One region of the Paenibacillus sp. 2KB_22 genome, then DNA from elsewhere that is predicted to be linked to it. Evidence: riboswitches for the same ligand, from Rfam matches in the RefSeq annotation. Region 1 holds a riboswitch; each other region holds the start of a gene.

Region 1 (8,019 bases):
GAGTTGGTGCACTTGTAGTACCCTTGTCCGCACCCGCCGACTTCTCCGTTGCACCAGACGAGGTCGATGGATTATTGGCGGTGCCACAAGCTGCAAGCAAGAACACAACCCACATGGATATGAGGGTGAGCAGCATTGATTTTTGAATATTCCTCTTCATTCTGGTTCCTCCAGTTAAGCTGTATTTTTCTTGGGATCAAGCACATCTCGCAGGCTGTCTCCCAGTAAATTAAAAATAATGACGGTGCTAAATATCGCCAGACCCGGATAAATTAACAACCATGGTGCAGTCTGCAGATATCTTCTGCCTTCATTTAACATGGCCCCCCACTCGGGGTTCGGAGGCTGCGCGCCAAGCCCAAGAAAGGACAACCCCGAGATCGACAGCATCATACCACCCACATCCATCATCGCCATGACGATGATTGGAGACATCATATTGGGCAGGATCGTCCTGCCAATGATCTGTATTTTACGTGCTCCGCTGAAAGCAGCGGCAGCGACATATTCCTTTTGCTGAAGGGATATCACCAGGCTTCTGGCCATCCGTGCATACTTCGCCCACCAGACAACCGACAATGCCAGCACCGTATTGAACAATCCCGGCCCCAGCATCCCCACCACAGCGATCGCAAAAATTAGTCCCGGAAATGCCATTAATGTATCAGACAGGCGCATGAGCACCATATCCGTCACACCCCGAGCGAAACCGGCGATGACTCCAATCGCTACACCTAGCACAAACACGATGCCAATCATCATAAAGGTGAGCAGCAGCGAGGTACGTGCACCGTACAGAAGACGAGATAATACACAGCGGCCCAGTTGATCGGTTCCAAGAGGATACTCGGCGCTGGATGGCTGCAACACTTTGGCAAAGTTCGTTGCAAGTGGATCGTGTGGTGCAAGCAGCGGTGCAACCATGGCAAGAATAATCCAGAAGGCGGTCAGAGACAGCAGGAAGGTGAACCAGCGATTCTGCAGTAATACAAGTCTGAAGGCTCTCATCTATATATCCACTTCCAGTCGGATTCGGGGATCACGAAGATGAGTCCATATATCGACCAGCAGATTCAGGGTGACATATATGATCGCCATCCAGATGACATACCCCTGAATCAGCGGATAATCCCTTGTGAAAATCGCATCTACAGCCATCTGTCCAACGCCCGGCCACACAAATAAACTTTCCACAATCGCTGCACCACCTAACAAAGCACCTGTTGTCATGCCCATTAGGGTAACGATCGGCAGCAGGGCATTGGGAAGAATATGACGCAAAATAATGATCGATTCCTTCACACCTCTGGATATGGCTCCGATCACATAGTTCTGGCTTGTCTCCTCAAGCAGGACCGCACGAATCTGTCTGCTGTACTGGGCAACAAGTGGAATCGCGAGTGTACATGCAGGCAGAATCAGGCTATACCATCCGGAATTACCCATTACCGGCAGCAGCTTCAGCTGTACACCGAAGACCAACATGAGCAGCATACCCAACCAGAAGCTGGGCATCGATAATCCGGCAAAAGAGAACAGACGAATGACGTGATCAAGCCATTTGTTACGATAGACAGCCGACAGCATCCCCAATGGAAAGGAAACCAGTATAACCAGAAACATGGCGCTTCCTGTTAGCCAAAGCGTTGCCGGGAGACGTGCCATCAACACGTCCAGTACTGGACGATTGTATTTATATGATGTACCGAAGTCTCCAGTCAGCACCTGTCCCAACCATGTCCCGTATCGGTAGAGAAAGGGCTCGTCCAATCCAAGCTCCGACCTCACCTGCCTGACCAGCTCATCGGATGGCGTTACCCCTGTAGACATAAGCATGAGTCTGGCTGGATCTCCAGGAGACAGGTAGGTTAGCAGGAACGTCAAGAACGTGATGCCGAACAATACGACTACCAGTTGTATTAATCGTTTAACGATATATCTGCTCAAGTGCTCTAACGTCCTTCCCCAAAACTCTATGTATGTGTCATGATGTTCTTCGCCCATAACAAAAAAGGCGTCCCTCTCCGTGTTACTGGATGAGGACGCCTTAAATAAACAGATTTTCAGAAAAAATCATGCTCTCTAAACACCTTCCTATCTCCCGTAGGGTACTACTGTGTTTGTTAAACTTGGCAGGTCTCCTGGCTCCAGAATCATCGTCACTTGCAGCTCCTTCCCGGTCTAAACCAGTGGATTATCGCTACCTGACTCCTCTGTTACAGTGGCGGGACCGCGCCGGTATTACACCGGACTTCCCTATTAAGCTTCCACCCTGACGGGCAAAGCACCAAGTTCCACATATTCAATTACACTTCTGTATCAGTATAGCGGGACAACGTTTAATGATCAAAACTTTTCTTTTAAATTTGAAACACTAGGTGCGTCTAATCGCGAATTCTCGACCCCTTCGGAGATACGCCCGTCACACGCTTAAACATCTTGGAAAACAATAAGGGGTCCGTATAACCGACAGAATGGGCCACTTCACTGACCGACAGCCCTGGATTCTGGAGAAGTTCGGCAGCCCTATTCATACGGTACTCCAGAAAAAATGACTGTAGCGACATGCCATATCGCTCTTTGAACAATCCTGATAGATACGTGCGATCCAACCCCACAGCTTGGGCAATATCCAAAATGGAAGTTCGCTGACTGTACCTGTTCTCCATAAACTGCACCGCCTGCCGGATGTACGTTTCTTTGTTCGAAAGGAGCTGCCCTATATCTTCCTTCACAGGTGAAGAAGAGATGAGTTCTGCCATCAAACGGTACAAGAGACTCTGGTTCAACACATCGCCTTCCGATCGCGTGGAAGCTTGGACCATCTCCGTATACAACTGTTCCATCGTAATCGTATCATGGGCATCATATATCGGGCGCTCCGGGCTCAGTTGGGCACGTTGCATGAATGCTTTGGCTTGTACACCTTTGAAGCCGAACCACGAATACGTCCAGGGCTCCTGCGGATCTGCCTCATAATGAATAAGCGTGTCCGGGAAAATGATAAACCCCTGTCCCTCGCTAAGCTTGTATTCCTGATCCCCCATGTACACGATGCCCCGTCCTTCATGGATGTAATGCACAATATAGGAATCACGTACACCCGGTCCCCAATAATGGGCGGGTTCACACGCCTCCCACCCGAAGAACAACAAGACCAGTTCCATCTGTGTCCAGTCCGTGGCTACCACATTCATCTCTATTTTTCTCATTTTATGCCCTCCCTCCTTGTTTCCTTCCGAGGCTCACCATCTGTATGTCTAATTAAATTATAACAGCTAAAGGACATAAATATTAGTTGAAAACGGAAACAAAAATGGGATTATGCCATGTTTGAGAGGGGTTGAGCCATAGTTATATGTGCCGAATCGGCCTATAGTTGGGGTACAACATTTTTCAGGGAGGCTTAACTTAAGATGAACAAAATTACGTTTCTCGGTGCGGGAAGCACCGTCTTTGTCAAAAATGTATTGGGTGATGTCATGATGACCGAAGCACTGCAGGATTTTGAGCTGGCATTGTTCGATATCGATGCTGAACGTCTGAGCGATTCCGAGCGTTTGCTGACCAGTCTGGCCCGTTCACTCGGAAGTCGTTGCGTCGTTAACGTATATCAGGACCGCAAAGAAGCGCTGCGCGGGGCCAAATATGTCATCAACGCCATCCAGGTCGGTGGATATGATCCATGTACCATTACGGACTTCGAGATTCCGAAGAAATACGGACTACGTCAAACGATTGCAGATACCCTAGGTATCGGTGGAATTTTCCGTAATTTGCGGACGATTCCGGTCATGCTGGATTTTGCCCGGGATATGCAGGAAGTGTGTCCGGATGCATGGTTCCTGAACTACACCAACCCGATGGCCGTGCTTACCAACGTCATGAATGTGCATGGTGGGATCAAAACCGTAGGTTTGTGTCATAGTGTGCAGGTATGTGTACCACATCTGTTCGATGCACTGGGAATGGATCAGACAGGTGTTGTGGCTAAGGTTGCAGGAATTAACCACATGGCGTGGCTGCTCGAAGTTACAAAAGACGGGCAGGATCTGTACCCCGAGATTAAACGTCTGGCGAAGGAAAAGCAGAAAGAACAGCATGACGACATGGTCCGTTTTGAGTTGATGCAGCGATTTGGCTATTATGTAACGGAATCGTCCGAGCATAATGCCGAGTACCACCCTTACTTCATCAAGCGGAATTACCCGGAGCTGATTGAACGCTTCAACATTCCACTGGATGAGTATCCACGCCGCTGTGTGAACCAGATTGAAGGCTGGAAAGAAATGCGTACCAAGCTGTTTGCCAGCGAAAATATTGAACATACCCGCAGCCGTGAATACGCATCGCATATTATTGAAGCCATGGAGACGAATAACCCGTACAAGATTGGCGGCAACGTCATGAACAACGGACTGATTACGAACCTGCCGCGTGAGGCATGTGTTGAGGTACCTTGTCTGGTCGATGGATCAGGGATCAGCCCTACGTACATTGGAGATCTGCCTCCACAACTCGCGGCATTGAACCGGACAAACATCAATACGCAACTGCTGACCATTGAAGCGGCAATCACGGGCAAAAAGGAACATATCTATCATGCGGCAATGCTTGATCCACACACGGCTGCCGAGCTGTCTATCGATGACATCGTAGCGATGTGTGATGAGTTGATTGAGGCTCACGGCGACTGGTTGCCAAAATACACGTCATAATATAAAAGCACCGTTCCTTTGCAGCCAAAGGGGACGGTGTTTTGCTCTTCAATGACGCTCACCCGCTGAGGCGTGCATCACATCACTATTAAGAAATGTCTCGCTGCTCCCTTAAACCTTATTCGGCAGGAAGCAAAAAGCGATAACCAATGCCAGGCTCCGTCTGAATATATCGGGGCTTGGTTGGATCTTCATTTAATTTCTTGCGCAGATGTCCCACATATACCCGAAGATAATGGCTGTCGGACTCATGATGATGCCCTCCCCATACTTGCTGCAAAAGCTGACGCTGGGTGATTATCTTCCCCGCATTCGAGGCGAGCACCTTCAGCATCTCATATTCCGTTGGGGTTAATTTCACCAAATTCCCCTCCAGTTCGACCTGCCTTTGGGCCAGATCAACCGTCAGTGCTCCGAAGCGCAGTATTGGCTCATCCGTCGTTTTGGCTACATGACGCAGCGCCACCCGAATACGGGCGACCAACTCACCCATTCCGAATGGTTTGGTCACATAATCATCTGCACCACCATCCAACGCGGCAATTTTGTCTCCCTCCTGATCCTTCGCTGTCAGCACAATGATCGGGACTTGCGACCATTCGCGAATGCGGCGAAGTACCTCCATGCCAGACATGCCTGGCAAACCGAGATCAAGGATGATCAGATCCGGATGTACAATACTCGCCTGAATAACACCCTCTTCGCCCTCTCCACACTCGTGGAGTTCGAATTGGTGTGCCTGAAGAGTGACCTTGAGCAATTTGCGAATCTGCGGCTCATCATCGATCACCAGTATACGAGCCCCTAGTGGTGCGTTCATGTTATTCTTCAACCTCTCCTTGTTCTGAATAGGGAAACCGCGATCCGTGAGCCTCCATGGGGAGTTCTATGCGCATTCTCGTTCCCCCGCCCGGATTCGGCTCTGCCACAATGGTACCTCCGTGGACTTCCACAATGCCTTTGCAGATCGCCAGACCAAGCCCTGTTCCTGTGACATGCTGAGTAGACTCTGAGCGATAGAACTTATCAAATATACGTATTCTTTCCGCTTCCGGTATACCGACACCTTGATCAGCTACCCAGATCGTCAATTGACTTGGACTCTTATTACTCGTCACAGTGATGACAATCTGGCTCTCATCAGGCGAATATTTGATGGCGTTGCTGACGATATTGACCAGCACCTGCTCCAGCAATACTTCATCTCCGTAGATGAAGGCCGGATCATCAGGCAGTTCAACTTGAATGTTGCGATGCGGACTGAATTCCCGAACTTGTGTCAGTACAACGCTAATTATGTCTCCCACGTCACACCATTTCCGGTTCAGTTGCAACATGCCGCTCTCCAGCCGAACCATACCCAGCAGATTCGTGACGAGACGATTCATGCGCAAGGCTCCATCCCGAATGTTGCCTGTTAATTCTCTCCGATCCTCGGGTGTAAAAAGAGTATCATTCTCCAACAATCCCGTAGCCGAACCGATAATGGCAGTTAGGGGCGTACGCAATTCATGAGAGACAGAGTCCAGCAGCGCTGTGCGTATACGCTCTGATTCAGCAGTGATCTGCGCCAATCGGGCCTCTTCCGCCAGCTTCACTCGGGCAATGGCACCTGCCGCCAGTCCACCACATGCCTCCAACAGAAGAAGCTGCTCTTGCTGCTCATGAGACTCGCCAGCGTCCATGCTCACGGCGAGTACGCCATGTGTCTGCTCCTCTGTGCATAGAGGTACATATAGTCCGGGAGATTCCCGTAAAGCGGATGATCCCTTACCTGCGATCTGTCCGTGATGATACACCCATTTGGCAATGGCAATCTCCGACTCTCCATCCCCCCAGCTATCCTTTTCCCCTTCTGATGCGGGTGAAGAAGAACTTGTAACCAGTAGGTCCCCCTGACCATCGGGAAGATACACAGCTGCTGGTTTGCCCAAGGTGAGCGAAACCTGAGTTGCAATGTTAACCAGCAACGTGTTCAGATCCGTAATGGCTGTCATCTGACGACTCAATGCGTACAGGGAATTAGTTGTGGCTTCACGTGCTTTTACCATCTCCAGTTGTTGTCGCAACCGACCTGCAAGACTTGCTGTCAGGATCGCCACCGCAAGATACACGACAAAGGAGATGAGATATCTCAAATCCTCAACCGTAAAGCTCAGATATGGCGGTACAAAAAAGAAGTCAAACATAATGACACTAAAACTCGCGGCATATACAGCTGGACCCATTCCCCAATACACAGCACTCACTAGAACGGGAAACAGGTATACAAGAGCTACGTTAACCAGATCACCACTCATGCCAATGGCATGAAGCAGCAAAGTTAGCAGCGTCACCCCAAGCGTCACCCATACATATGCCGGAACCCTTTTTCCATGGGATGCCTGCGTTTCTTTTCTTATTCGTTCAGACAAAATCCATTCACATCCCGTTCCGTTCATAATCGTAATCTGCAACGATTAATACATCCAGATGCCGCGACAACCGTACAAGTCGGTTGACCACCGAACCTGAGCCGCGGTAGCCATTCAGCCACCACACCCGTCTTGCCTGCCCGACCACCAACTGGGTTGCTCTCGCCTCCGATGCCTTTCTTGCCAGAATTTCAGGTACATTCCGCAGCCTCGGACTATGATGAATATGAAATTGACCACCAAGCCGAATCGTCAGCTGCTCCAATACTTCCAGATGGCACTTCACTTCGTCACTCATGGACTCACCGATGTGGATATGATGTACGTGCCAGATGGCTTTTAGACGGAAAGCCATGCGGAATCCGCGCCGGATCAGCCGCTCGGCATGATGATCACTGCTTACACATACAAAGACCGCTTCCTGTCTGCGCCAAGGTCCTCGAAGTGTGATTTTGGCTTGTTGTGCTTCAAGCCGTTCATCCACGTCGTCCGCCAGTTCTCGCAGGGCAAGTTCACGCAAGGCAATCAGATTACCGATTTTGAAGAAATTCGCAAGGGCTTGCTCGACCTTGGCAGTTGCATAGATTTTACCCTCCCTCATGCGCTGCCGCAAGGCCTGGGGCGCCACATCAATCAGCTGCACCTCATCCGCCATCTGAATGATCCGATCGGGTACGGTCTCGCGGACACGAACACCTGTAATATGTTCAACGGCATCATTCAGACTTTCGAGATGCTGTACGTTCATTGTGGTAATCACCGAGATGCCTGCATTCAGCAGGAGCAGAACATCTTCATAACGCTTTTGCCGGACACTTCCGGGTATATTCGTATGCGCCAGTTCGTCCACCAGCACCACTTCCGGACAGAGACGCAGAATAGCCTCC
Region 2 (8,019 bases), on a different contig from region 1:
TGGTGTGGAGGAACCGCAGACAGAATCCGTGATTCGGGGACCGCGGGAGGGATTTACCGAAACACTCCGTGTGAATACGGCTTTACTGCGGTTCAAGCTGAAAACTCCCTCTCTCAAGATGGTGAGTATGACACTAGGCACCGAAACCAAGACCGATATCGTTCTGACCTATCTGGACGATATTGCTGATCCGAAGTTGATACGGGACGTGAAGAAACGTCTGGAAAAAATAAAGATCGATGGCATTCTGGAGACGGGTTATATCGAGGAACTGATTGAAGACCACCCGTTTTCTCCATTCCCGCAGATGCACTATTCGGAGCGCCCGGATACAGTAGCAGGCAACCTGTTGGAAGGGCGATTTGCCATTTTGGTAGACGGCACTCCCTTTGCGTTAATTGCGCCAGTCACGATGTGGCAGATGCTTCAGGCTAGTGAGGATTATTATGAACGTTTCTTCATCAGTAATCTGGTACGCTGGATTCGCTTTTTATTCGTAGCTATTGCTCTATTTCTACCAGCATTGTATATCTCAATCACGACATTTCATCAGGATATGTTACCTACCACGCTAATTCTGAGTATTGCTGGTGCACGGGAAGCCATCCCTTTTCCGGCTTTGGTGGAAGCCCTCATCATGGAGCTATCGTTCGAAGCCCTTCGGGAAGCCGGGGTCAGGTTACCCAAAACAGTGGGTCAAGCGGTCAGTATTCTCGGCGCACTTGTGATCGGGCAGGCCGCAGTTCAGGCAGGGATTGTGTCTGCACCGATGGTTATTATCGTATCCATGACAGGTATAGCTTCCTTTACAATTCCGCGGTTTAACTTTGCAATTACTGTGCGTCTATTGCGATTTCCGATCATGTTATTGGCGGGTATGCTTGGACTGTATGGCATTGTCATTGGCTTGGTCCTGATCTCGGTGCATCTGACACAGATGACTTCGTTTGGTGTACCTTATCTGTCAGGTCTTAGCCCTTACAGTAAGACAGACACCAAGGATATTCTTATTCGTGTGCCGTGGTGGAAGATGATCAATCGTCCTTCTACGGTTCTGGATAACCAGAAACGGATGAAAGGCAATATCAATGGTTCGCCTGAAGCTGAGGAAGGATGGTGAACAGATGTTTCTTATTCGTAAATTCCGTGCTGCGTTGATGTTACTACTGTGTACCATCTTCATAGCAGGATGTTGGGATCGTAAGGAAATTAATGATATTGCCTTTGTGATTGGCATAGCTGTTGATAAGGAGGAGGACAACTACAGATCCAGTCTCCAGATCGCTCTGCCTGGACAATCCGGTTCTACCGGCAGTTCGGGAGGTGGTGGGGGTACAAGCGGGGACAAATCCTGGTTCATGTTATCCAATACCGCAAAGACACTGAGGGGGACAACACTTGAAGGCCAAAAAGCACTATCTCGCAAGATTTATTATGCGCACCGTCGTACCATGCTTATTGGAGAGGAACTTGCCCGGGATGGCGTGGCTCCGATGCTCGATCTGTTCACACGGTACCCGCTCAACCGATTCTCTGCATTACCAGTTGTTACGAAAGGCGCAGCATATGAAGTCATGGATACGGATGCACCTATAGAGAAGTTTCCATCTGAGATGGTGAGAGAGTTGTGCTTTCTAAATATGCGTAATCCACGTTCCCTTAAAACGTTCATCGATTCCATCCTTAGTGATGGGGTAGATCCATTCCTGCCTGTTGCTTCAAAAGTGGAAAATGTTCCAAAAAATTGGAAGGACGCGAAAACAAACATCAAGCTGGATGGATTGGCCGTGTTCAAGAAAGACAAGCTGGTTGGCATGATTGACAAGGCTCCCGCCGATGCCTTAATTCTCGCTATGGGGGAAGCCAATGCGCCCGAAGTTATGGTCAAGGCTCCACGCGGAGAAGGAGATATATTCATCAAGCTGAACGAGAACAATTCTTCACTGCACCCCAGTGTCAAGAATGACAAGGTTACTGTGACCGTTCAATTGTACGCCAAAGGCGTGATAGTAGATAACGAATCGAATTACGGTGATCTGCGTGAAAAAGAGATTCTGAAATTAAGTGACGCGATCCACAAAAAAATAAAAGAGGATATCGTTGAAGGAGTTCGGTTAATACAGCAAAAATATCATGCCGATATTCTCGGGATCGGCCGGTCGATCCATCAACAATTGCCTAAAGAGTGGGACAAAATGAAAGATCGATGGGATGATATCTATCCTGATGTTGAGGTAAACGTTATTCCCCACGTCATTATTGAAAATGTAGGGGTAATCAATAAACCGATCGGTGTCGTTGAGGAGGATATCGTACATGATTAAACCACTTTTATTCACCTATCTGGGGATGGTCATCATTGTCATTGTGATGGACTTTAGACATCTGAAGCAGGCCGCAGCCATTAATCGCTGGTTATCCTACGGTCTGATTGCATTAGGAACAGGCCTTTGGCTCTATGTAACCCATTTAAGTAAAACCTTTTTTGTATCGGTATGGATCAGTCATTTCATCCAGCGATTCTTACCGTTACCGTAGATGGGGACTGGGGGTGGTGCGAAGTACAGATTGAATGATGGAAGGGAGGTATGGTATGAATCAAAGTGTGACTTCTCGACAGATTGTACTACTCGTGCTACTGCTCAGTATTACGGGCACGTTGATTCAACCCCATGCGCAGGCTATTTATTATGCGGAACAGCACGCTTATCTCTCGTATGTGCCAGTTATTCTCGTGATGATTATATCCATGTGGATGGTAAGCCGAATCCAGCGGAGATTTCCGAATCAGGATCTATTTGAGGCCCTTGCTGACCGGTTCCCCTTTATGGGAAGACTCGCAGGTGTAATGTACATTTTGTTTTTTTTCTTCATATTCGCAAGAGATATCCGATTAATTGGCGATTATGTAAGTATAACCTTGCTGGAGACAACACCGATATCCATTGTGGTATTGTCCCTCATGATTATGGCGGTATTTATCGTCCGAGGTGGGCTTGGTTCGTTGATCGGAATGTCGGAACTCTATGTTACCCTGTTCCTGTTGAACTCTATCATTGTGCCTTTCATGCTTATCAAGCAGATCAATATGGACAATCTGATGCCCTATTTTCATGTCGATACGGCAGGTGTAGGCAAAGGGAGTTGGTACATATTTTCTTTTTACGGCGAGATGATCGCCTTGCCTTTTGTCGTCAAGGGCAGTGATTTTCGCTTCAAGTCTGTGTTATGGGGCATAATAATCTCGGGATTGCTGATGATGTTGATTCTTGTGGAAACCATCACGTCGATTGGTGTGCCCATTGCCTCCAGACTGGTATACCCTTCGTATGAACTTGCAAGGCAGCTGCAAATTAGTGATTTCCTGGATCGGTTTGACCTGGCGCTGGCAGCGGCAACCTTGCCTACCATGATTACCAAAATTGCATTTGATCTGTACTTTGTCTGTTGGGGACTGAAGCGAATGATTCCAAACGTTTCCGGAAAGGTCCTGACTGGTCCGGTGGCACTGTTAGGCTTTGTTTGTGCATTCTGGTTTTTCAGAAACGCCATTCAGTTGTATCGTTTTACCCGGGAATGGACATGGATTGCCATTGTTTTTGAAGTACTGTTCCCGATTGTGCTGTTTCTTTTCCTTCGTCCTCGCAAAAAGGATAAAAAAGAATCTGCCCACCAGAGGTCGGGAGAGCAGTCCAAGAAAGAGAAGCATGAACAGGGACAAGAATCCACTGATTCGGAGAAGAACGGAGAGAAAAGAAGGCAGGATTCTCATGGTGGGGAACTCCAGCCTTCCTGATACATTTCATCAAAAATCCTTATAGCTGAACGGGCAAAAATAGGGTAAGCACAGTTTCCCTACACAGAAGTACCCTGTATACTGTAGTCAGACTGATGAACATTCGGCTGGACTAACGGGGGGAACATGAATGGCTCAACATTTGGCAGGTGTGCGTGTAGCATTGACAGGACCACGAAAATCGAAAGAAATGTCCATACTGGTTGAAAAAATGGGGGGAATCCCACTTGTGCGACCGGCACAAGGGACTGTATTCCTGGATGATCGGAGTATCAGGGATGGGTTGGTATCCTGGATCTCAGACCCGCCAGACTGGGCGGTGTTGACGACGGGTATGGGATTGGATGCATTGTTTGAAATGGCTGAGGATATGGAAGTCGCAGGACAATTGTTGGATGTATTATCGGAATCCTCCATTGCAGCGAGGGGATACAAGACGGTGAATGCGCTCAAAAAGCGCAAGTTAACACCACTGGTACGAGATGATGATGGTAGCACGGACGGGCTCATTCGAGAATTCGCCCCACATGATCTCGCAGGGAAAAAGGTCATATTGCAGCTTCATGGGGAGACAGCTCCCAAACTCGTCGCATGGTTGGAAGAACAAGGTGCAATCGTCAGACAAGTGCTCCCTTACCGGCATGTACCGCCGGAAGAGGCAGAGCTGGAACAGCTGTTGAATGAAATTCTAAAGTTCGAGGTAGATGCCGTTGCGTTCACAAGTGGCCCTCAGGTCAGATTCCTGACGCAATACGCGGCCTCCCAGGACAAGCTTGAGCAGATGCTTGCTGCCTTCAGACAAGGCGTAATTCCTGCATCTGTAGGTAAAGTTACAGCAAACTCCATGCGTGAAGAAGGCATTGAGGCGCTGGTCATTCCGGAGGAAGAGAAGATGGGAGCACTCATCGTTGAGCTTGGACGTTACTTCGCTGCGGGGCGTGCGGCCAAGAGTAGTGGCCTGCAATCATAGTTATCAATGACTATGGATGTATTTAATCATTAGGTAGATGCATGGTTTAAAACGAATCTTATATGTATATGTTACATCAGGTTCTGATCCGTTTTTTTGGATCAGGACTTTTTTCTGTTTTGTCTGAAAATAGAAGAACGGACAAGTATCATAAGCATGGACATTATTTCCTGCGCGGTGTTATTATGAAAACAATATTGAATGAAAACAAGCAAGGTGCTCTTGCGTGCAGCAAGAGGTAACAGGGAATCGGGTGAAAGTCCCGAGCGGTCCCGCCACTGTAATGGTGAAGCCCTTTTTGATCCAAGTCACTCGGAAAGCCGGGGAAGACAGAAAAGGAAGCTGATGATCCAAAGCCAGGAGACCTACCTTGCATGTGTCACCGAACCCTTCGCGGAAAGGAGTGGTGTACGAAGAATCAGGAAATGGGCGAACAAGCGGTTCGCCTGGCTGGCCCCCCTTGGGCCACATAGTCACAGGACTACCCTCAGGGAGTCTGGACTATGTTCTTGAGTGTACGTACATGCGTATCCCATCCGTTACAAGGATGGGATTTTTTTGTTTTTATAGATAAATGTACATCCTTGTGATACCTGCCCTATGTAGGGAAATTGCAGGTAGAAGAATAGATTAGTTGGATCATAACAGGTGATGTAAGAGCCTTGTTGATAGTCTGAGTAAACAGAGCTGACGAGTTGGACATGCAGTACAGTGGGGGAGAAGGTCGGCATAGCCGCCCTTCTTCACTGTTTAGATCAGTACGACAAGTGTGATGAAGGAGGAGAAGTAATGCAAGATCAAGGCAAGCTGCTGATTATCGGGTTCGGTCCAGGAGCAATGGAACATATCACCAAGCGGGCACTCGAAGCACTTCAGGAGAGCGAGGTAATTATCGGATACAACACTTATGTGGATCTTATTCGCCCTCTGTTGAACGGGCAAGCGATTGTGCGCACAGGTATGACGGAGGAAGTAAGCCGTGCACAAGAAGCAGTCAGACAAGCGGAGATGGGCAAAATTGTTGCCGTAATTTCCAGCGGTGACGCAGGCGTATATGGTATGGCTGGACTGGTGTACGAGGTGCTGATGGAGCAAGGCTGGAAGCCGGATACGGGTGTTGCCGTCGAAGTTATTCCGGGCGTATCGGCCATTCAGTCCTGTGCATCACTGCTTGGTGCCCCCGTTATGCATGATGCATGTACGATCAGCCTTAGTGATCACCTTACGCCGTGGGAGACCATTATTCGCCGGGTCGAAGCCGCAGCGTCCGCTGATTTTGTCATTGCCCTGTACAATCCACGCAGTGGACGGCGCACACGCCAGATCGTGGAGACACAGGAAATGATTCTGCGTTATCGTGACCCACAGACCCCGGTAGGTCTGGTGAAAAGTGCATACCGTGAGCGTCAGGATGTTGTCATGACCACACTGGAGGATATGCTGAATCATGATATCGGCATGCTGACGACCGTGATTATCGGCAACTCTTCGACCATGATGTACGAAGGACTCATGGTCACCCCGCGCGGGTATCAGCGGAAATATACGCTGAACACCGCGGAACAGTCGCTCAGACCTCATGAGCGACTACGCACAGAAGCCGAGCCATGGTCGCTCGGCGCAAGGGAAGCCCGCTCTGCCGCCTCCGGCGAGGCAGCGGGCGAGAGCCCGGCCAGCGATGCATCGGCCGCGCAGCCACAGGCGGAGCCAGCCCTGCGCGGCGCAAGCGCCGGAGCGGGCACGGCTCCGCAAGGGCAGCCGCCCGCTGTCGCAGGGGCAGCTGCCGCTACGCCTGCGGCAAGCCCGGCGAGCAGCGCTGGCACCGCCGTGCTTGCTGGCGAGCGACCTGCGCCCGTTGCGGCAGAGGCCGCTCCGGGCGGAGTCGCCGAAGCGCCACGCGCCGGAGCAGCTGCGCTTGCCGCCGAGGCGCTGACACGGCTCGCGGCAGGTGGCGCGCTAGCGGGCGAATCGGCGAGCCGCTGGCTGGATGCAGCAGCGCCGAGCCGAGAGGCAAGTGCACCGCAGGCTGCGACCGCAACGGCGGTACGCACCGTGCCCGAGCCTGGGCGTAAGGCGCCGCTGTTTGAAGTCGGCGTGTCGCCCGGCGTGGGCAACAAAAAATTCACCGCAGCCCAGATGGCGCTGCTGGCGCAGTGTGCAAGTGAAGACGGCGAACTGGAGTACACGCCGGAGCACCAGATTATTCTGAGAGTGCCGACATTTGAACCGGACTCGCTGGTTAAAGAGCTGCGTGCAGCGAATTTTATCGTTGTACCGATTGGCGATGTCATCAAAGTGAAGGCTTGTGACTTCTGCAATATGGAGAAGGACGATGCTGTCCCGATGGCTAACCATTTACAGGCCGTGATAGGCGGACTGGGTGCACCGAAAGAAACAAGTGTGGCGCTGAATGGCTGCGGTATGGCATGTTACGGGGCAGTGCTGGAGGATATCGGCATCGTGTATCGCAAAGGTGCATATGACCTGTTCCTCGGTGGCAAGAAATTCGGCCGCAATGCTCACCCTGCCCAGCCCGTAGCGGAGGGAATCCCGGGTGATCAGATTGGTGGAATTGTGGAACGAATTGTGGCCGATTACAAGGAAAAAGGCCATCCGAATGAGCGATTCCACAAGTTCTTCAAACGAGTTGGTGTAATTCAGGGCTTCCGCCATGTGGATGCACCAGTCACTGTGGAAGTAAACCCGATATGTGGTGACTAATTCCATACTTAATTCCTTACTAAATACCTAACTAAGCCTTGAGTAAGTATTAATTGAGTCCTTGCCTGCATGGCTTCTTTCGTGGAGACGTGATGGTGTAGCCTGTCAGGACCTATCTAATATTTCGCAATATTCGCTGGATTTCAGCTGACATAGATGAATTAATTTTTACGATTAATGCGGTGAATGGATGGAATGACTGGTTTGGCGTAGTTTTAGCCGGATGAACTGGAATGCCAAATGAATATGAAAAGTCTGATCTGTGGGTCAGACGGGGGAGGAATAACGAAAGATGGATGCAATATTGTTGGTGGGACACGGGAGCCGTGACCCTGAGGGGAACCGGGAATTGAAGGAGTTTGCACATGAGGTAGCAGCGAAGGCACCAGAGAATACGTTGGTGGAGACCTGTTTTCTGGAATTAACGAGACCAAGTATTGCTGAAGGTGTTACCGCTTGTGTGGACCGAGGTGCAACACGTGTTGTGTTGGTGCCGATCATTCTGTTTGCTGCCGGTCATGCCAAGATTGAT
Region 3 (8,019 bases), on a different contig from region 1:
CATATTTTCGATATCCGCTACATCGCCTACACCGAAGAAGTCGCCGAAGATTTTGATATCTTCGATATGTCCATCCTTGATGTTCATGCGCAGATCGATGATGCCGACAGGAAATTTGCGAGTGTGCTTCACATTGCTTTCCGGAGACAAGCCATAGTTCCAGTCCCAGTTGTTATAACGCTCAGCGGAGATTTCCTTAATTTTGTCCCAGTCCTTGTCAGTCAGCTTGTATTGCGGGACGTCCTGTGGCTCCATTCTGAAAATGTGACGTAACAGCTCATCGCGGAACTGCTCAATCGTCAGGTTGGTGTCAATCAGATCCCGTATGTTGGCGACCCGACTGCGCACGGACTTGGTGCTCTTGGATTTGAATTTCTCGGGATTGACGTTCAGGGAAGCCTGAACATGCTCCAGATTCAGATCAAACATCAAGGTGCCATGACTGAACATACGCCCACGCGTGGAAAACTGGGCATTGCCCGAAATTTTCTTTTCACCCACTTGCAGATCATTACGCCCGGTCAACTCAGCATTTACACCAAGCTCGTGCAATGCTTCAACGACAGGCTGGGTAAACTTGCGGAAATTGTGGAAGGATTGACCGTCATCGGCTGTAATAAAACTGAAATTCAGGTTGCCCAGATCGTGATATACCGCTCCGCCTCCCGATAGACGACGAACCACCTGCACACCGTTATCCTGAACGTACTCGATATTAATTTCTTCAATGGTATTTTGATGCTTTCCGATGATGATCGACGGACGGTTGATGTAGAACAGCAGATAGCTGTCATCCTCCATCGGCAGATGTTTCAGAATGTACTCCTCAATCGCCAGGTTTACAGAAGGATCTGTAATGCCCTGATTGTCTACAAACAGCATGGTCATTCCTCCATTAATGTATGTGAGGGATTGCTAGTCCCTTATGTAGTGAACCTTGTATATCAAACGGAACCGAAATTCCTCTTCTATTGTAAACGAATTATGGTTGGGACACAAAGAAAACAGGATTGACCCACACCTCCCGTGCCATCCATAATAAAAAGGACATACAGAAAGGATGACGGAAGAATGACCGGTTATATCGAAGTGTTCGGACATGGCGGGGACGTGGAGACGGCTGCGTCACGATTCGGGAGGGCCGCCACTGATTTTCTGGATTTCAGTGCCAACATTAATCCGCTCGGTCCGCCCAGAGAGGTGCTGGAGGCTATACAGCAAGGATTGCAGTCGGTAATTCGGTATCCCGATCCGGGGCATCGGGGATTCAAAGCACTGCTGAGCGAGCGTCTTGGTGTGATGCAGGAGCAGATTTCCGTGGGCAACGGTGCAGCCGAGAGTATGGCGCTCATTCTGCTGGGGCTTGCCCCGCGCAAGGTGGGTACGGTGGAACCGGGATTCTCGGAGTACCGGGCGTTGGCCCGACAATTCGGTGCCGAGGTTGTGCATACGGAGGGCAGGGAAGAGCTGGCGTGGCGAGCGGAACCCAATGACATTGAGCAGCTCATGGAAAAGGTAGACCTGCTCTTCCTTGGCCAGCCCAACAATCCGAACGGTGTACAATATCCGCTTGAAGTATTGCAAAGACTTGCCCGTAAAGCAGAAAAAACGGAAACCGTACTCGTCATTGACGAGGCCTTTATCGATTTTATTCCGGTAGCCCGGCGCCAGTCCCTGGCAGCACATCTGAACGACTATCCAAATGTGATCATCATTCGTTCGATGACGAAGTTTTATGCCATTCCGGGCTTGCGTCTAGGATATGCTTTGGGCCGTGCGGAATATATTCAGGCAATGACGAAGAAACAGGTGACCTGGAGTGTCAACGGTCTGGCGCTTATGGCAGGTGAAGCCTGTCTGCGCAGTGGAGAACGGTACGAACTGGAGACCCTATCACAGATCACGCGGGAACGGGGACATCTCATCGCTGGGCTGCAGGCGTATGGATGTGCGGTGACACCGGGAGAGGCGAACTTTATTTTGGCACGTGTGCCGGCCCCTTGGACAGCAGCATCCATGCAGGAGGCGCTGGGGCAAAGGGGTATCCTGATTCGCAGCTGTGCCATGTATCCGGGGCTTGACGAAGGCCATGTGCGTTTCGCGGTCAAGGATGCAGACGCCAATGCTACTTTGCTCGAAGTGCTGGGCAGCGTGTTGGAAACCAAGGGATATCCAAATGTCGATCAGTCTTCCATTCATGAATCCAGTCAGCAGGAGAAGGCGAAAGATTCGGAACAGGAACAGGGAGGGAAGCGGCAATGACACTCCCGTTTTATAACTACTTTACGAATGGAGAAACAGACGAGAATGAGTATGCGGCCTTTTCCTGGCCAGGACTGAACATATCTGCACATGAACGACATATCAAAGCACAGAGTCCAAGGGCAGCCCAAGCGCTGTCGAATGCGGTATATGGCGGCGGGATGCTTGAACTGGATCGCATATTTAACATCTATGTGGACAGGCATTACCGCTGTGATGATCCGCCGCGTGATATCGAACAAGCGCTGAACGAATGGCAAGAGCCGCGGGATCAATGTGCCGGATTATTGACGGCCGTAAGGCTGGAGCATACTTCCATTCAGGAATATACAAGTGATGAATTTGGCCTTCTGTGCTGTACCACTGCGGGTGTATCAAATGCCGCACGAGCGGGGTCGGAGAGAACGGTATTTGATGCGGCAGGAAATAAGACGATGTCTTCCGGCAGGGAGCGCTCTGCTCCTTCAGCACGGAATCTGACGATGCCATCCTATGTCCCAGGTACAATTAACATCATGCTCTGGTTGAATGGACGCATGACCAGCGGGGCAATGGTGAATGCAGTACAGACGGCGGTGGAAGCCAAAGCGGCAGCGCTGGCGGATGCGGGGGTTCTGGATTCGGAGAACGGGTTGCCCGCCACCGGCACCACAACTGATGCCATTGTATTTGCGGTACGTCAGGCAGTGGAGGAAACACAACCGATGATCGCTTATGCCGGGACAGCGACTACGGCAGGGGCGGCGATTGGCAGACTGGTATACGACACGGTGACGGAGAGCCTTCAGGCCGGACTGTACGGAAAGAGAGGATCAGGCACAAATGACTTTTGAGGTGGAGCATCTATGGACTTGGCCGTTCTGGACAGGCATGGCGGGAGCCTGGATTATTATACTGGCGTACCTGTTGGACCGATGTATCGGAGATCCGCGCTGGATTCCCCACCCGGTGATTGGCATGGGAAAAGGCATCTCGGCGTTGGAGCGTGTCATTCGCTCGCGTGTGAGCACAGATTCGGGGCTGAAGAGAGCAGGGCTGTTGTTTCCGATTGTGATCGCGGGGGGGTCTTTTGCCATCACGTGGGGACTTGTATATGTGCTTGGGCTGATTCATCCTGTCATTGCGGTGGCAGCTGAAGTAGTGCTCATCGCAACGACCATTGCTTCAAAAGGGCTTAAGGATGCAGGTATGGAAGTGTATCGTCATCTGAAGCAGCAGGATTGGCCGGCGGCCAGACGTTCACTGGGCATGATTGTTGGACGTGATACAGCGCATCTGGATGAACCGGAGGTTGTGCGGGGAACGGTAGAGACGGTTGCCGAAAATATCGTTGATGCCATTGTATCCCCGTTATTCTATGCGCTTATTGGAGGCGCTCCGCTTGCTATGGCTTATCGTGCCGTCAACACGCTGGATTCCATGGTTGGATATAAAAATGACAAGTATTTGCATCTTGGCTGGGCCTCGGCCCGTCTGGATGATGTGGCGAACTGGATACCTGCCCGGTTGACCGCGATGCTATTAATCGTGGGTGCGTGGGTGATGAAGATGGACGCCAAAGGAGCAGCACGCATGGTCGCACGGGATGCAAGACTGCATCCAAGTCCGAATAGCGGTTTTCCCGAATCAGCGGTGGCTGGAGCACTGGGCATCCGGCTTGGTGGACATAACGTGTATCATGGAGTTGCTTCGTTTCGCGCCTACATGGGGGAGGCCAAACGGCCGATGGAAGCCGAGGATATTGTGCGAACATCACGCCTGATGTTCTGGTCGGCAGGGGCTTTTGTTGTACTGTGCGTGTTCATAACGCTGGGTATGTGGCTGGCAGGAGGGACGCTGTTATGGCCGTAAATGAAGGAAATGCAGGCAATGAAGTACATAGGGATCAACCCGGTCCGCTGAAACGAAACATTCTGTGGGTCCGTCACGGGACAACGCTGTGGAATGTGGAAAAAAGATACCTGGGGCATACCGACATCGGTCTGCTGCCAGATGCCAAAGAAGAACTGGCTCCGCTTCATGAACAATTGAGCAATGTTCCGTGGAACGAGCTATATTGCAGTGATCTTCTTCGCTGCCGGCAGACGCTGGAACAGATTCTTCCTGATGCCAGCGGACAGGTGAAGTTCGACTCGCGCCTGCGCGAGAATGATTTTGGACAGTGGGAAGGGCTGACGTATGAGCAGCTCAAGGATAACCCTGTGTACCGAAGCTGGATTGATGCGCCGCAGAAGGTCACTCCGCCCGGTGGGGAATCGTGGCAGGAGTTTACGGGGCGAATGGATTCCTTTCTTCAAGAGATGTTGTTGGAGGGTCGTCCTTCGATCCACGTTGATGAGGGGCAAGTTCCTACCATGGTTGTGGTTACGCATGGTGGTGTCATCCGGTATGCCTTGTCCCGTCTGATTGCCGGGCTTGGGTTCTGGGATACACATGTCGTACCGGGACAGGCGATTCAGGTTCAGCTTGATCGACAGGGGAATCAATGGTTTGGCAGCAGAGTGACTTTTCCGCCAATCGGGTTGTAAGGATGTACAATATACCCTATAATCACAACAGAAGTGTGACTTCAGCATGGATACAGATACGCTCAGGCAGTGAAGCCTCAACGAGTATGCAACATGCAGAAATTACACGGCAATGGTTTACCATATCAGCGACCAAGGGTCCCGCGTGTGAAGGCTGTTTTCATGGCAGATTAGTACGAGTCGTGAAACACACAAGGGTGAAATGGGGAAGTCGGTGCAAATCCGGCACGGTCCCGCCACTGTAAAACAGGATGATTCCTGTAAGTCAGGTTACCTGCCCTGGACGTACAAACCGGTGTTCCTTCGAGGAAAGGACAGCGTTTCGGGCTATTCTATGCGCATGGACAACCTTTGGTTGAACATGTACAGATCGCCATATGCGAGACGTCATCCCTGATCCTGGACGTATGGATTGGGGATTTTTTATTGTTCATGTAAGATGAACGAGACCAATTTTACACGAGGTCACTACGATTGCAGTACCATCTTCCGATCGCTGTTATCCCCAGATTTTTTGATGCCCTTTTTGAAAGGGGAAATCCGGTGATAAGCGTATGCTTCCGATTTAGCTTTCTTGTAGAAAGCTTTAAGCGAACACTTCGTTTCTTCAGATCGGTTCTGCACTCTCCGTTAACGTGTAAATGTTGCAGTTCAAACCTTATACAGGAACACCAAGGCATGGGAGCAGGAGTTTAAGCACGATGCAAGAAAATAGCACAAATAGAGAAGGGGAGAATAACAGAATGAATTTCAAGAATTGGAAAAGCGTAGCGTCCCTGCTAAGTGCAGCGGCACTCGCACTGGCTTTGGCCGGATGTGGCAATGCAACAACGAACGAGGGCACAGGTACTTCACAGCAACCGGCACAGGAGCAGTCCCAAGGCCAGGCGCAGACGGACCTCAAAACACAATATCCACTTACCGTTACAGATGCAACGGGTGAATCGTTTACTTTTGAAAAGGCGCCAGCCAAAATTGTATCCGTGTCTCCGGCTGAGACAGAGTCCCTGTTTGCCCTTGGATTGGATGAACAGATCGTTGGTGTATCCGACTATGATGATTATCCTGAAGCAGCAACAACCAAAGCGAAAATGGGCGGGATCACCAAGCCCAATGAAGAGTCCATCATTGCAGCTGAAGCCGACATCGTCTTCACAGGTATCTCGATGAGCGAGGATGCCGTGAAGAAGCTGCGCGAGTTGGGTATTACCATTTTCAAAACGGATCCTAAATCCATCGACGATGTGATGAACAATATCGAAACCTTCGGTAAAATCACCGATCATCAGGAAAAAGCACAAGAAATCATCACTCAGATGAAACAGGATGTGACGGATGTAACCGAAGCGGTGAAGGCCGTTAAAACGGAAGATAAGAAAAAAGTATACGTTGAGTTCTCCCCAGGCTGGACTGTAGGTAAAGGCGAATTCATGGATGAACTCATCACTGTAGCCGGAGGTAGCAATATTGCTTCGGACAAAGAGGGCTGGTATGAAATTAATGAAGAAAACGTGATTGCCTCCAACCCCGATGTGATCCTGTATGCCAACGATGTGATTGATGAGAACTCCAAAACACTGGATCAAATCATCAAGGCGCGCAGCGGCTGGGATCAAATTACTGCTGTGAAAAATGACGCGGTTATTGGCCTGGATGCCAACCTGCTGAGCCGTCCGGGTCCACGGGTAACTCAAGGGTTGAAAGAAGTAGCCAAAACGATCTACCCTGACTTGTTCCAATGAGTAAAAAGCTGATCCTGTTCGGGACGACGGGCATGGTGCTGCTGGTGCTCACTGTGCTCATCTGCACGGGCATTGGTTCAGTAGCGTTGCCAATCCGGGATATTGCAGGTATTCTGATTCACAAAATTCCCTGGGTAGGCGACTGGATTACACCGGATTGGAATAAGGCGGCCGAACAGATTATCTGGAAAGTCCGTTTTCCGCGCGTACTGCTTGCTGTGCTCGTGGGTGCTTCACTAGCCATTGCGGGTGCGGGCTTCCAGGGGGTGCTGCGTAATCCGCTGGCCGATCCGTTTACGCTGGGTGTATCATCCGGTGCATCGGTGGGGGCTGCTTTCCTGATTTTCTTCGGATTGCAGTATGCACTGATTGGAATCTGGACCTTACCCTTGATTGCATTTTTGACGGGTGTAATCACGTTATGGTTTGTTATGGCACTGGCTCGTGAAGGGCGCAAAATACCTACACATAGCCTCATTCTGGCTGGTGTGGTCATGCAAAGTTTCCTGGGCGCAGTTGTTTCCTTCCTGTCGACCATGTCGAAACAGACGATTAATGAAATTATATACTGGACGATGGGAAGTCTGGCTCTGCGTGGGTGGTCGTATACGGCCATCCTTTTCCCGTATTTTCTGTTAGGGCTGGTCTTTCTCTGGAGCCGGGCACGCTCGTTGAATGTGCTTGCGCTGGGAGAACGTCAAGCGGCACATATCGGGATTGGCGTGGACAGGCTTAAGCTGTCCGTGCTGGCAGTCGGCACACTGCTGACCGCAGGTGCTGTCTCGGTATCAGGTGTCATCGGATTTGTTGGATTAGTGATCCCGCATATGTTGCGGCTGCTGGTGGGGCCGGATTATCGACTGCTGGTACCTTTGTCTGCCATTGGTGGAGCAATCTTCATGGTGTGGGCCGATACCATCGCCAGGTCGTTGCTTGCGCCAACTGAAATTCCGCTCGGTGTCGTCACCGCCTTTGTTGGTGCGCCGTTCTTTGCTTACCTGCTGCACCGGAACAAAAAGTTGCAGAAGGGGATGATGCCATGAATTCCAGTACCGATTCAAACTCAACTTCCCTTATTTCCATTAAGGGAGCAGGGAAGTCATATGGCAATCACCAGGCATTGCGTAGTGTAGACTGGCATGTTGGTGAAGGTGACTGGTGGGGCGTTGTCGGTCCAAACGGCAGCGGCAAGTCCACTCTGATCCAGCTTATTGCCGGAACGGAACAGTTAAGCGAAGGTCAGATCCGTATCGATGGTCGAGACATCGGCTCATACAGCCGTAAGGACCTGTCGCGCATGATCGCTGTATTGCAGCAGGACGGCTTGCCACCCATCTCTTATCCCGTACGAGATGTGGTGGAGATGGGGAGATATCCGTACCAGAACTGGCTGGGGCGGGAAGCGGGTGATGGGGCACTTGTGGTAGACAGAGTGCTTGAAGACCTGGGATTGACGGAGCTGGCGGACAGACCGCTGGATGCACTCA

The links. A riboswitch is a leader RNA that binds a small molecule or an ion and turns the genes downstream of it on or off. The one in region 1 is predicted to bind cobalamin.
Region 2: it holds a riboswitch for cobalamin, as region 1 does, so the genes downstream of both, cobJ (precorrin-3B C(17)-methyltransferase) here and nikB (nickel ABC transporter permease) in region 1, are expected to answer to the same signal.
Region 3: it holds a riboswitch for cobalamin, as region 1 does, so the genes downstream of both, AB4111_RS09155 (ABC transporter substrate-binding protein) here and nikB (nickel ABC transporter permease) in region 1, are expected to answer to the same signal.

What each region holds. Positions count from the first base shown of each region.
Region 1 covers NZ_JBFRHG010000008.1:151,632-159,650, reverse strand. Annotated here, with positions in the region: gene AB4111_RS28165 (ABC transporter substrate-binding protein) at 1-160, opposite strand, end outside; gene nikC (nickel transporter permease) at 175-1,008, opposite strand; gene nikB (nickel ABC transporter permease) at 1,009-1,947, opposite strand; cobalamin riboswitch at 2,115-2,307, opposite strand; gene AB4111_RS28150 (AraC family transcriptional regulator) at 2,385-3,212, opposite strand; gene AB4111_RS28145 (alpha-glucosidase/alpha-galactosidase) at 3,417-4,718, shown strand; gene AB4111_RS28140 (response regulator) at 4,837-5,538, opposite strand; gene AB4111_RS28135 (ATP-binding protein) at 5,540-7,132, opposite strand; gene AB4111_RS28130 (histidine kinase) at 7,140-8,019, opposite strand, start outside.
Region 2 covers NZ_JBFRHG010000003.1:542,216-550,234, forward strand. Annotated here, with positions in the region: gene AB4111_RS21275 (spore germination protein) at 1-1,120, shown strand, start outside; gene AB4111_RS21280 (Ger(x)C family spore germination protein) at 1,125-2,324, shown strand; gene AB4111_RS21285 (hypothetical protein) at 2,317-2,538, shown strand; gene AB4111_RS21290 (GerAB/ArcD/ProY family transporter) at 2,594-3,796, shown strand; gene AB4111_RS21295 (uroporphyrinogen-III synthase) at 3,927-4,766, shown strand; cobalamin riboswitch at 4,964-5,153, shown strand; gene cobJ (precorrin-3B C(17)-methyltransferase) at 5,556-7,487, shown strand; gene AB4111_RS21305 (sirohydrochlorin chelatase) at 7,780-8,019, shown strand, end outside.
Region 3 covers NZ_JBFRHG010000001.1:2,069,304-2,077,322, reverse strand. Annotated here, with positions in the region: gene AB4111_RS09180 (lipoate--protein ligase) at 1-882, opposite strand, end outside; gene cobD (threonine-phosphate decarboxylase CobD) at 1,072-2,262, shown strand; gene AB4111_RS09170 (adenosylcobinamide amidohydrolase) at 2,259-3,095, shown strand; gene cbiB (adenosylcobinamide-phosphate synthase CbiB) at 3,133-4,113, shown strand; gene AB4111_RS09160 (histidine phosphatase family protein) at 4,104-4,790, shown strand; cobalamin riboswitch at 4,937-5,086, shown strand; gene AB4111_RS09155 (ABC transporter substrate-binding protein) at 5,534-6,532, shown strand; gene AB4111_RS09150 (FecCD family ABC transporter permease) at 6,529-7,575, shown strand; gene AB4111_RS09145 (ABC transporter ATP-binding protein) at 7,572-8,019, shown strand, end outside.